3 regions of the Gordonia sp. KTR9 genome follow, and region 2 is predicted to be linked to each of the others. Evidence: predicted binding sites of a transcription regulator. Region 2 holds the regulator's gene; each other region holds the start of a gene.
What was found. The regulator LexA, encoded in region 2, represses DNA repair genes until DNA is damaged. The targets are predictions, from matches to a motif close to CGAACANNTGTTCG.
Positions count from the first base shown of each region.

Region 1: a site for LexA is predicted at 1,760-1,773, ahead of KTR9_RS12555 (DUF222 domain-containing protein). Genes of this name have one in related genera too.
Region 3: a site for LexA is predicted at 1,802-1,815, ahead of KTR9_RS16380 (SAV_6107 family HEPN domain-containing protein). Genes of this name have one in related genera too.

Region 1 is NC_018581.1:2,578,493-2,582,873, forward strand. It holds gene KTR9_RS12535 (RsmB/NOP family class I SAM-dependent RNA methyltransferase) at 1-165, shown strand, start outside; gene KTR9_RS12540 (dihydrofolate reductase family protein) at 181-816, opposite strand; gene KTR9_RS12545 (SRPBCC domain-containing protein) at 813-1,292, opposite strand; gene KTR9_RS12550 (ArsR/SmtB family transcription factor) at 1,292-1,654, opposite strand; gene KTR9_RS12555 (DUF222 domain-containing protein) at 1,845-3,104, shown strand; gene KTR9_RS12560 (hypothetical protein) at 3,201-3,509, shown strand; gene KTR9_RS12565 (TPR repeat region-containing protein) at 3,509-4,381, shown strand, end outside.
Region 2 is NC_018581.1:2,424,047-2,428,427, reverse strand. It holds gene hrpA (ATP-dependent RNA helicase HrpA) at 1-827, shown strand, start outside; gene nrdR (transcriptional regulator NrdR) at 801-1,292, opposite strand; gene KTR9_RS11820 (LysM peptidoglycan-binding domain-containing protein) at 1,392-1,931, opposite strand; gene lexA (transcriptional repressor LexA) at 2,199-2,903, shown strand; gene KTR9_RS11805 (phosphoenolpyruvate--protein phosphotransferase) at 2,881-4,381, opposite strand, start outside.
Region 3 is NC_018581.1:3,486,455-3,490,835, forward strand. It holds gene mraZ (division/cell wall cluster transcriptional repressor MraZ) at 1-97, opposite strand, end outside; gene KTR9_RS16375 (DUF3040 domain-containing protein) at 648-1,052, opposite strand; gene KTR9_RS16380 (SAV_6107 family HEPN domain-containing protein) at 1,218-1,691, opposite strand; gene KTR9_RS16385 (GNAT family N-acetyltransferase) at 2,065-2,739, shown strand; gene KTR9_RS16390 (phytoene desaturase family protein) at 2,742-4,361, shown strand.

The DNA of each region.
Region 1 (4,381 bases), 150 kb from region 2:
GACGTGGTGGCGTCGGTCGACGGCGCGCGCCAGCTCGATGCCCGCCCGCTGGTGACGGTCGGCAAGCTGGGCCCGGAACTGTTGGGCGACGGCCCCCACGTGCAGCTCTGGCCGCATGTCCACGGCACCGACGCCATGTTCCTGGCGGCGCTGACGCGTGACTAGCCGCCAGCTCGCGGTCTATCGGGTCACGGCGCTCGCTCCTGCGTAGTCCGCGACCGCCGGCGGTCCCACCGCCTCGTACTCGAGAATCATCAGACCTCCGGTCGTGGCGTGGTGTTCGGCCAGTCGGAATCCGGTTCCGACCCTGTTGCGGCCGAACAGCGTTCGCCCGGAGCCCAACAGGGTGGGCGCAACCACGAGGCGCAGGGTGTCCACGACACCCGCCTCGAGAAGCGACGACGCCAGCGTCGCGCTTCCGTGGACCTGCAGCTCACGGTCGGAGTCTGTGCGCAGGTCCCGTATCGCGCCGATCGGGTCGTCGACCAGCAGTGTCGCCGGCTGCCATGCCAGATCAGTCTCGGTGAGTGAGCTGCTCACCACATACTTCGGCAGTCCGTTCATCCGCACCGTGAACGGGTCGTCGGGATCGGTGATCGCGGGCCAGTCGCGGGCGAACGCCTCATAGGTGCGCCGTCCGAGAAGTAGCCCGTCGGCGAGATCGAGCCACCGCGACGCCTGGCGGATGAACTGCTCGTCCATGTGAGGCACCAGCCAACCGCCCGCGAGGAATCCGTTCGAGGTGTCCTCGTCGGCGGCACCGGGACCCTGGGTGACCCCGTCGAGTGTGATGAACTGCGTGATGGTGATCTTCACTGTGAGACTTCGTGTTCCACGAGCTCGGCAAGCGCGGCGGTGACCGAACCCCAGCCGTCGTAGAAGCCGAGTTCGTCGTGGCGGTCACGGTCAGACGGACTGCGATGGCGCACCACGACGTTGTACTCGGTTCCGTCCGCATGCTCGGCTAACGTGATCTCGGCGGTCATGGCGACGGGTGCTGGTTCGGCGGGACGCCACGAACTGTCGACGGCATTGGTGAAAACCAGACGCTCGCACACGTCCGCAACGAGGAAGACGGCATCCATGTGCGGGACGAAAGTGGTTCCGTCCTCGCTCATCCGGGTCACGAGCGCACCGCCGGGCGCGGGCTCGAGGCGGTCGACACGGGTGACCGTCGGGGCCGGAGTCCACCACTGGGCAAATTGATCGGGTTGAGTCCAGGCGTCCCAGATACGTTGTCGCGGAGCGCGGATCACCCGGTGCAGGGTGAGGTCCAGTTCGGGGTCGATCATCATGTCTCCTCGGTGTCGGTGTCGGTGTCGGTGTCGGTGTCGGTGTCGGTGACGAAGTGTTCGAGTCGGTCGGTGCGTTCGGTCCAGACGGTCCGCTGATGGTCCAGCCAGGTGGACAACCGACGTAGACGACGTCGGTCGAGCGTGCACATACGCGTGCGGCCCACCTTCTTGGTCAGAACCAGCCCGCTGTCCTCCAGTACGCGTAGGTGTTTCATGAAGGACGGCAGAGTGATGGGGAAGGGGTGGGCGAGTTCGCCGACGCTCGCCGGTCCGCGCCCCAGCCGCTCGACGACGGCGCGGCGCGTCGGGTCGGAGAGCGCGCCGAAGATGTCGTCCAAAGGGACCGTACTGTGTGCCATATGGCTAAGTGTTGCAGATGCCATCACTGATCTCAATGGCTAAGCATTCAGACGGTCCCGACCCTGTGGAAAGCGCCCGCTGATGTGGTCGAACTTCGGTAGTATCGAACGTATGCACGAGGAGGCTTCGAACACAACAGTTCGGTTGGACACGGATCATCTGCGGTCCATCGTGAGGGGAATCGGCGGGATGCTCACCGGCGCGGACGAGGCCGAGTCGGTGTGTCGGCTCACCCTCCTCGAAGAGATCAAGTCGGCGTGCACCGCGGCTCAGGTGCGGGAGACCGCGAATCTCGATGACCTGCGCGCGGCGGATGAAGCCGCGCGGAACGTCCCGCACCAGGGGCGCGGTCGCGGCCTGGCCGCCGAGGTCGGTCTGGCCCGGAAGGTGTCTCCTCGCAAGGGGAGTCAGTGCCTCGGTTTCGCCCGCGCCCTGGCGCACGAGATGCCGCACACTCTGGCGGCACTCACCGACGGAGTCCTCACCGAGTGGCGGGCGATGATCCTGGTACGCGAAACCGCCTACCTGATCCGTGAATCGCGCGAAGAGATCGACCGCCGGATCTGTGGTGATCGAACGGCATTGACAGGCGTTTCCGATCGCGAGATCGAGGTCCTGGCCAAACGCCACGCCTACGAGCTGGAACCCGAAGCGGTGGCGGCACGTAAGTCGAAGGCCGGGAAGGATCGTCACGTCACGGTCCGGCCCGCTCCGGATCTGATGACGCAACTGTCGGCGCTGCTGCCGATGACCGAAGGGATCGCGGTGTACGCCGCGCTGAAGAAGCACGCCGACTCGGTGGTCGGGACAGACAGCCGAAATCATGCACAGGTCATGGCCGACACCTTGGTCGAACGTGTCACCGGTCGTTCCGTTGCGGAACCGACGCCGATCGCGGTGAATCTCGTTCTGTCCGAACGGTCTCTGCTCGGCCTGGACGACGCCGCCGCCGAGCTCCAAGGGTACGGACCGATCCCGGCGACCGTTGCGCGGCTTCTGGTCGCCGATTCGGTGACCGCTGCGGGGGAGACCGCATCGACGCTGCGGAAGTTGTACGCAAGACCCTCCGATGGCGCGCTGGTGGCGATGGAGTCACGCGCGCGAGGTTTCCCGCCCGCGCTGGTCCAGTACATCCGGATGCGTGATCAACGGTGCCGAACTCCGTACTGCGGTGCGCCGATCGCCGAGATCGACCACGCCAGACCGCATCGTCGCAACGGCCCGACCAGCGCGGTCAACGCCGACGGAACGTGCGTGATCCACAACCGCGCCAAGGAGGCTCCCGGGTGGTTCTACGACGTCAGAGTCGTCGACGGGGTGCGCGTGATCGACGTGATCACCCCGACCGAGGCCCGACATCGGAGCGTGCCTCCGCCAGCGATCGGACACACGCCGGCAGCGCGGAGTGGTGTCGAGACTCGGCTGATCCAGATACTGGCCGCCTCCTGAGTGTGGATGACCGACGCACGGTGGGGCCGAGTCGTACTAAGTTGTTCGTCGTGGCGGTGTGCCACGACGAGGATTGCTGCAAACTCGGGGGTTTGTATGGCTGAGCGCTTTGGTGTCGAGGAACTGGGTGTCATCACCGGCGTCGGAGATGCGCTGGCTCGGTGTTCCTCGGAGACGCGCGCCCTGTGGACCGGGAAGTCCGCTTTCGGCGACGCCTCGAACGCGATGCCGGCCTCGGCCATCGGGGCTGCGTGCGCCGGCAAGGACGAGACCGTTCGGTCGCTGCTCGGCCGGGCGGCGGCGAGGATGGACCAGGTGTCGCAGACCTGCTACCAGGCAGCCGGCGAAGTCGCCGACACGGAGGAGTCACTGGCCAGCGGCTTCCGTGCGATCACCGAGTTCTGATGTCGCGTCCGTCGCGCTCCATCGTCAACGGCTGGGACCTGATGTCTCTCGATGCTGCGGCCAGTGCGCTCGACACGGCGGTGGATGACCTCAGCGGTCTGACCCAGCGGATGGCCGAAGCGCCGATGAGGGCCGGCGATTCCAGAGGATGGGTGGGGGCCTCCCAACTCGGGTGTGAGAGCCGCACCGACTCGGATCGAGCCGAGATCAACAAACTGGGGGCCGACCTCACGCACGCCGCCAACGTCTTGCGAAACACGTCGGCCGCGATCAGTCCGAATCGCACCACGGCGCTGGTCCGCGCGCTCGGCTTGGAACGCGACAAGTTCAGCGTCGCCGACGACTGGACGGTGCGCGACACCCGCGACTATGCGGCCGAGCTCAAGGGCGTGGAGGCGGGCAGCGCAACGGAGCGTTCCATACTCGATGCCCAGGCGGCACGCTCCGAGGAGGCCAAGACGGCGACCGTCTCGCTCCAGTCCCTGGCCGACCAGATGGGCGAGGACGATCGTAACGGGGCGCGCGTTCTCGCCACGGCCTTCGGTGATGCAGAGGGCAATGCGCCACTGGCGTCCAGCTACTCACCTGGCCAGGCGAGCATCGATGTCCAAGCCATCATGAGTGGTACAGCCACCACCGAGCAGAAGGACCGTTTCTCCCGCGCCACCAGCCTGACCCCAGAGCAGCGATCGGCACTCGCCCGCGGTGACTTCGCAGTAATCCCGAAGGAGCAGTTCGACTACCTGAAGGCGATCTACACGCCGAGTTGGGGTGGCGGACCTCAAGGGCAGCCGCTGTCCCTCGGCGCCCTGGAGTCGTTCGGCGACAAGTACACCGGCGCAGAGCGAGAGACTTTGAAACAGAGTCTCGCT
Region 2 (4,381 bases):
TCGACGTCGCCGGACAACGGCTGACCAGGTACCCGACGATCGACGCGGTGTCCGACGAGAAGGGACGCACGCGAGGCGTCATCGCCGTCGACGCGGCGACTCCCGAGACCCGCGACCGGCTGCTGCGTCGCGGCATCGTCGCCCTCCTCGATCTGGCGATACCACCGCTGCACAAGCGAATCGCGGGATCCCTGGGCCCGGCGGCGCGACTCGCCCTGAGCCAGAGCCCGTATGCGGACACCGAGGCGCTGCTCGCCGACTGCACACGACGGGCCATCCGGGATACCGTCGCCGGCGTCGACGACGCCGAGCTGACGGCTCTTCGCTCGCCACAAGCATTTTCGGAATTCCTGGAGCGTATCCGGCCACGGATCACGGAGGCCGCGCCGGACTACTTCTCGCTCGCCGTCGCGGCGCTCGAACGAATGGCGCCGGTCCGGGCGGCGATCGACCGGCACGCCGGTTCGCTGGCCGCCGACGACGTCGCCGAGCAGATCGACCACCTCGTGTTCGACGGATTCGTCGCAGCCACCGCCCGACGGCACCTGGAGAACCTGCCGCGCTACCTCGAAGGTGCGCAGGCACGTCTGGAGGCGCTGCCCGGGTCGGCAGCGCGCGACCAGGCCGGTGTGGCGGTCATCGATCGAGTCGTCGAACGGTGGGCCCAACGACTCGAACAGGTGCCGGAACACCGACGGGCGATCGTCGACGACGAAGCGCAGTGGCTTGTCGAGGAACTACGGGTGGGATTGTTCGCCCAGCGTCTCGGTACCGCGTTTCCCGTCTCGGAGAAACGGGTCCTACGAGCTCTGGACCGGCTCGGCTGAGACGGTGTCGGCCCGCCCGCCGGACGCCGACTTCAGGTCGTCGATCTCGCGCTGGAAATCCTCCACCGAGTCGAACGACCGGTACACCGAGGCGAACCGCAGGTACGCCACTTCGTCGAGATCGCGGAGCGGACCCAGGATCGCCAGACCGACCTCGTTGCTGGGGATCTCGGCCGATCCGCTGGCGCGCACCGTGTCCTCCACCTGCTGGGCGAGCTGGGCGAGTGCGTCCTCGGCGACGTGTCGGCCCTGACAGGCGCGTCGGACACCGCGCATCACCTTCTCGCGACTGAACGGCTCGGTCACACCGTTGCGTTTGACCACGGCGAGCACGGCGCTCTCCACGGTCGAGAAACGGCGGCCGCACTCCACGCACGAGCGGCGGCGTCGGATGGCCTGCCCTTCGTCTGCGACACGCGAGTCGATGACCTTGGTGTCGTCGTTCTTGCAGAAGGGGCAGCGCATCGTGTCCTCACGCAGGTCGCGGGACGCTGAAACGCAACGAATCCGTGCGCTCCGCCGCTTCTCGGCCGGCCCCTGTGACATCGAGGATACCGCCCGGCCTCAGCGGTACCGGGGGGTGAGCAGGGGCTGACCCACCTGCAGCGCACTCGTGGGCAGATCGTTCATCGCGACGATTTCGTCGATCACGATCTCGCGCGGCATCTCCGGCGCCACCCGGCCGGCGATCGTGCTCAGGGAGTCCCCCGCGCGCACGTGGACGACCTCCGCACTCACGGCGGCAGGGGTCATCGAGTCCGAGTAGTTCTGGCCGACGACGCCGAACACCCACACGACGAACGCCAGCCCGACGCCGGCGAGGACCGCCACCGCGGTGCGGCGACGGCGACGGAACACCGCGGCGTCCGGCGCGAGAGGGCCCCGGCCCCTGGACCCCACCGCCGATCCGCAGCTCGTGGCGCCGACACGCGGGGTCAGCGGTGACCCGCCCGCCGGGCGGTTGCCTGCCGGCCGGTTGTCGACCGGGCGCCGACCGTCGGACAGCGGGGCACGGGTCCGGACGCGATCGGCGCGATCGGTACGCGCCCGAACGGTGTCGGGACGGTCGGTACGGACGGGAGCGACGAGAGTGTCGGTGCGCATGGTGCCCTCCGAGTGTTCGGTGCGAGATCCTCTGGGTGAGATCTTCTGGTGTGATGTGTGGTGCCGTCGGTGTTCGAACTTCGATCAGGTGTTCGATGCACTGATGTTCGAATTTGTAGCACGGCGCACCGACAAAGTCTCGCGACACATCGAACAAATGTTTGAGGTGAGGGTTGCACTCCGCTAGGCTCGGACCCGGCTGAACATCCCCACCGGACATCCCACGGGCCATCTACCTGCACGTTCCGAAGACGAGAGGAACCGAACATGAGTGACACCGGCGACAGGCGCGGCCGAGCGCGGGGAGTCGACGACGAGGCCCCGATCGACGTCGCCGCCGCCGAGGCCTCACTCACCCCGCGACAGCTCGGGGTCCTGGAGGTGATCCGCCGCTCGGTTCGCGAGCGCGGTTATCCGCCCAGCATCCGCGAGATCGGCGACGAGGTCGGCCTCGCCTCGACATCGTCGGTCGCCCACCAGCTGCGAACGCTGGAACGCAAGGGCCTGCTCAAGCGAGATGCGAACCGGCCCCGTGCGGTCAACATCGCCCCGAGCGAGCCGCCGTCGCCGGAGACCCCCTCGGCCGGTCAACTACCCGAGCCGACCTTCGTGCCGGTCCTCGGTCGTATCGCGGCCGGTGGTCCGATCCTGGCCGAGGAGGCGGTCGAGGACGTGTTCCCGCTTCCTCGCGAGCTGGTCGGCGAGGGCTCGCTGTTTCTGCTGCGCGTCGTGGGCGAATCGATGATCGACGCGGCCATCTGTGACGGCGACTGGGTGGTGGTCCGGCAGCAGAACGTCGCCGACAACGGCGACATCGTCGCGGCGATGATCGACGGCGAGGCCACGGTGAAGACCTTCAAGCGTCAGGGCGCCAACGTGTGGCTGATGCCGCACAACGAACTGTTCGATCCCATCCCGGGCAACGACGCCGTGATCCTCGGCAAGGTCGTCACCGTGATGCGGCGAATCTGACCTCTCCGCCGACCGAACGGTCGAGCACTGCCGCGGCCGCTTCGCGCGCCGCGGCAGGATCGGACGTGGCCAGCGCGGCGTCGGCGGCAGCACGGCAGTCCTGGGTGGTCACCGCACCGAGCCTGGCCCCCACCGCGGCGGCCGCGGCGGGCGCACTGGACAGCGAGGTCACCCCGAGACCCACGAGGACGCAGGCGAGATTCGGATCGGCGGCCGCCTCACCGCAGACCCCGACCGGCTTGCCCTGTCGGACACCCGCTGCGGCGACACCCGCGATCAGGCTGAGCACGGCGGGTTGCCACGGGTCGGTCAGCCCGGCGAGATCGGCCGACATCCGATCGGCCGCCATCGTGTACTGCGTCAGATCGTTGGTACCGATGGACACGAAGTCCACCTCGGCGAGCACGGCCTCGGCGAGGATCGCCGCCGCGGGCACCTCGATCATGACCCCCGCGACCAGACCCCGACCCCGGACTTCCGCGGCGAACACACGCGCCTCCGCCGGCGAGGCGATCATCGGCGCCATGACCCACGGCGCGACCTTCGAGCCGGCGGCGGCCAGCGCGATCGCGTCGAGCTGATGTGCGCGGATCTCGGGATGCGCCAGGGCGATTCGATCCCCACGGACCCCCAGCGCCGGATTGGACTCGTCGGGATGCGTCACGAAGCGGAGCGGTTTGTCCGAGCCGGCGTCGAGGGTGCGGATCACCACCTTCCGCCCGTCGAAAGCACCGAGGACCTCACGGTAGATCCCGGCCTGCTCGTCCACCGACGGTTCGTCCGCGCGTTCGAGGAAGGCGAGTTCGGTGCGGAAGAGTCCGACACCCTCGACGGGGTGTCCGGCCGCGGCCCGTGCCGACGATCCGTCGGCGACATTGGCGAGCACTGACACACCCACGCCGTCGGCGGTGCGCCCCGGACCCGTCCAGCCGGCGACGACCTCGGCGCGTCGCCGGTCCTCCTCGACGCGTGCCCGGGCCGTGTCCGCATCGGGCTCGACCTCGATGCGACCGGTTGTTCCGTCGACGAGAACGGTTGTGCCGGGCTCGATCTCGGCCAGATCAGTGACCGCGACGACGCATGGGATCCCCAGCTGCCGCGCGATGATCGCGGTGTGACTGGTGGGGCCGCCCAATCGGGTGACGAGCGCGATCGTGCTCGCCGGGTCGAGGCCGGCGGTGTCGGCGGGCGCAAGATCGTCGGCGAGTAACACCGACGGCACCTGCGGTGTCGGCACACCCGGCTCGGGCAGGCCGAGCAGTTCGGCGAGCACGCGGTCGCGGACGTCGTTGAGATCGGTGACCCGCTCGGCCATCAGCCCGCCGAGTTTGGTGAACACCGCCGCGAACTGCTCGGTGGCCGCGACGGCCGCGGCTTCGGCGGAGGCGCCCTTGGTGATGAGCGCCGTCGCGGAACCGATCCATCCCCGGTCCTCGGCCAGCCCCGCGGTCGCCGCGAGCACCTCCGCGGCCACCCCG
Region 3 (4,381 bases), 1.1 Mb from region 2:
CCCCTCCTGCCAGTGCATCGCGGAACTTGGCGGGCAACGTGAGCCGCCCTTTGTCATCCAATTTGGGCGTGTAGGTACCGACGAATCGCACGGACACGTCGACACCTCCTGCCCACCGGGATCTGCGCTTCCTGCGCTGTGGTGGACCGCTTCACCCAGTGATGCCACAGTACCCCACTTTCCACCACTTTCCACCCCCAGCACCCCCCGATTCCCCCACGCTCAACAAATTCGCAGTTCAGAGCAGTGAAACGCGGCAAGTGAAGCACGTGTCGCGGCGCGTCGCCGGCGGAATTCTGCGCTCGTACCCGTGACAAGGGGCGTCTGGCGTTACCAGAGGGGCTGGAATGACCGGGACAAATGCGAAGGTGGGGCATAGTGGGGCGCGCGTGTGGGGAGAAGTGGGGAACGCCGGTGGGGCGTCGTGGGGACCGTCGACCGTGCGCCCGAATCCGTCGACTGGGCGTCCGGATCCGTCGACTGTGCGCCGCGTGATCCGTCCGGTGCCCAGGCGGTGAACGGAAGCATGAAAGAGCCGCGTACCCGTGGGGTACGCGGCCCTTGTCGTATGCGGTTGGCGCGGTGGCGACGCGGTTGTAACCGGGGTCGGTCAGCCGATCGACGAACGCGGAGTCGAGATCAGCGGATCACTCCTGCTCGAACCTGCGATTGAATCGCTCTTCCATGCGTTCCGACAGCTTCCGCTTGCCGCCGCCCGACGGCCCGGATTGCTTCTTCCCGGCCCTGGGCGCCGACGAACCGGAGTCTGCGGTGCCGCTGTCCCCCCAGAGAGCGAAGAGGCCGGCCCCGAACATCACCAGGAAGCCCAGCAGGCTCACTATCGGAAACCCGCCGATGGTGATGTCGACGATGAGTCCGCCGACCAGCATCACCAGGCCGACGACGAAGACCGCTGCCGCCTGCAGGCGACGACGACCGCTCGACCTCCCAAGACGTCGACGCTTGACACTGGACGCAAACTTGGGGTCTTCCGCGTACAGCGCGCTCTCGATTTGTTCGAGCATGCGTTGCTCGTGCTCCGAAAGTGGCACCGACCCTCCTTCTACTGATCCGTGACGCCGACGAAGGTCACCCGCGACCGGAAAGGCGTCTGCGCCTATATCGTCCCATGATACGAGGTGAAATCGACCGCGACCACCATTACTCGCCGTTGCGGATGACCGGCCGGTGCGATAGACGACCAAGTGTGGCCGGATTCACGCCGTCGCCCCGATCTGAAGGGCCTCGGAACCGAGTTTTCCTTGCTCGTAGGCGATGACCATCGTCTCGACCTGTCGGAGGAAATCGAGTACGAGCAGTCGCATCCCCGCCACACTGTCGGGATCGACCGTGCGGATGATCCCGGACTCGATCTTCATCCGAACCGGGGAGAGCGAGGCGAACCGGGCGGCGATCGGCGCCAGCTCTGGTGCGACCACGCCGATGCGGGTCCAGGCGTTCGACGTCTTGCGCCGGATGGTCCCCACCGGCTCATGGACGGCGAGGGCCGCACCCGATGCGCGGAGGGCCACCAGATAGAGCTGACGGAAACGTTCGGCGCCGTCTTCGACGCCGTCAGCGTTGTCGAGGAGCAGGTGCGCACGCTCGAGGAGGTCGCGGGCGCGGCCGACCATCACCGGATCGACGGGTACCGCGTGGGTGAGAGCTGTGGCGCTGCGATGCCTGGCCATGGCGTTCTCCTCCTCGTGCGTGATGTTTGTGTCCGGCGGCAGACGCTTCCCTCGTCCACCGCCGGACCGTGTCGTGGATGTGCGCGAACAGCTTGCGGAGGCACATTCATCGAACATCCGTTCGACAAGTTCAATATAGCTAGCCCGGCGTCGGTGTTCAAGACATCTGTGACCCGAAACCGCCGCCGCGAAGTACAACGCCACCACCTGCGACCCGATTCCTGCCGAGTGTGCATCATCGATAGGACAATTCCCGGAAGTGGCCCGCCATGCGATGCCCGGGAGAGGACGGCGCCGCCGCCCCCGCGCCGGCGACCGGCGTACGCGGGTCGACGACGCCCCACAGGATGACGACGCAGAGAACGGGAGTCCGTTGACGATCCGTCTGGTGAGCCTGACCGGCCAGGACGCCCGGGCCTGGCTCGAGCCCGCACTGGAGATCTACGTGACCGCGATGAACTATCCGCGCGGCACCGAGATCCACCGCGCCGGGCTGTGGCGCGAGCACATGGCCCGGCCCGGATGGCGTGCGGTGGGCGCGGTCGAGACCGTGAGCCCGTACGAGGCGCGGACCATGCCGGCCGCGCGACGTCGGGTCGGTCCGCCGGTCGGCTTCGGACCCGACGACCTGCTCGTCGGGATCGCCTACGGCTACACCGGCGCGACGGGCCAGTGGTGGAATCAGCAGCTGCGGCTCGGCCTCCGCCAGACGGGCCGGCCGCCCGAGACGATCGAAGTGATCGCCCGCGACTACTTCGAACTCACCGAGCTACACGTGCATCCGACCGCCCAGGGACGAGGGATCGGACAATGGCTGCTCGCCCGGCTCCTCGCCGACCGCCCCGAGCGCCACGTCCTGCTCTCGACACCGGAGATCCCCGCCGAGGACAACCGCGCATGGTCGCTGTACCGGCGGATGGGATTCACCGACGTCCTGCGTCACTTCACCTTCACCGGTGACCCACGTCCGTTCGCTTTCCTCGGACGCCCGCTCCCGCTGGAGCTGCAGCCACCGGCCACGGCCCGACGCACCGGAACCGGGAGCTAGCGATGCACGGCATGCGGCGCGACGCCGTCGTCATCGGCGGGGGCCACAACGGTCTGATCGCCGCGGCCTATCTGGCGCAGGCCGGGCGGGAAGTGGAGGTCCTCGAGCGGGACGAGATCCCCGGCGGCGCCGTCTCGACCGTCGAACGGTTCCCCGGGCACCGGGTCGACCGCGGGTCGTCGTCGCACCTGATGATCCGGCACTCCCCCGTCCTCGACGATCTCGACCTGGCCGCGCACGGCCTGCGATACGTCGACTGCGATCCGTGGGCATTCGTCCCGGCGACCGAGACGGCCCCGCCGATCATCTTCCGGAGTGACCTCGACGCAACCTGCGCGTCGATCGAGAATGCCTGTGGCGCAGCCGATGCCGCAGCCTACCGGCGGTTCGTCGCGACGTGGACGCCGCGTGCGCGGGCGGTCATGGACGCGTTCTACCAACCCGCGACGCTGGGCAGATTCGGCCGTGCCTTCGGCGGCCTCGGCGGCACCGCCACCACGGCGCGCACCGGGATCTTCGGCCGGCGGGGCGGCCGGGTGCTCAACCTCACCGCCGAACTGATGGCCTCGGGCGATTCCCTGCTCGACGAGTACTTCGACTCCGAGCAGCTCAAGGCCGGACTCGCGTGGTTCGGCGCCCAGTCGGGTCCGCCCATGAGCGCGCCGGGCACCGCACCGATGATCGGCTTCGCCGCACTCATGCACCGGATTCCGCCCGGTCGCGCGATCGGGGGCAGCGGCGCCCTCACCGATGCGCTCGTCCATCGGATCGGCGCGGACGGCGGCGTCGTCTCGTGCGGCGACCCCGCGGTCTCCGTCGCCCGTTGCGGTGACCACTGGCGAGTGGTCACCCGCAGCGGCGAATCCCGCTGCACCGGGACCGTCATCAGCGCCTGCCACGTGCTGACCACTCTGGATCTGCTCGCCGCCGGCGGTTACGACGCCGGCATCATCGACCGGTGGCGACGCTCCATCGTCGTGGGCAGCGGAATCGGGATGGCCGTGCGGCTCGGGACGACGAGCCTGCCCGACTACCGGGATCTGCCCGGCGACCTGCCCGAGCACGGTGTCCATTCTGCTCTCGGACTGCTGGTCACCGACCGCGCCCACCTCACCAGGGCCCACGCTGCGGCGTCGGTGGGCGAGCTCCCGCCGCGTCCGGCCGTGGTCGCGATGAGCTATTCGGCGATCGACCCGACGCTCGCACCGCCGGGCCGCTCCGTCATCAATCTCTGGGCACAGTGGCATCCGTACCGGCTGGCCGAGGGCGACTGGCCCGCCGCGGCCGACCGCGCCGCGAAGGCGGTCTGCGACGAGGTCGACCGCCACGCACCCGGTTTCGCCGAGTCGATCGCGCACCGGTACATCCAGACGCCGAGAGACCTCGCCGACGAACTGGGTCTGATCGGCGGCAACATCATGCACGTCGAGATGTCCATCGACCAGATGTTCATGTGGCGCCCGACCCCCGACCTCTCGGGCCACCGCGTCCCCGGTGCCGACGGCCTGTTCCTCGCCGGCGCGTCGACACACCCCGGTGGAGGTGTCACCGGCGCCAGCGGGTACATCGCCGCCCACGCGGTCCTGCGACGCGGGCGACGGGGGTTCGGCCGTCGGTCCTAAAGTCTCCGACCATCCGATCC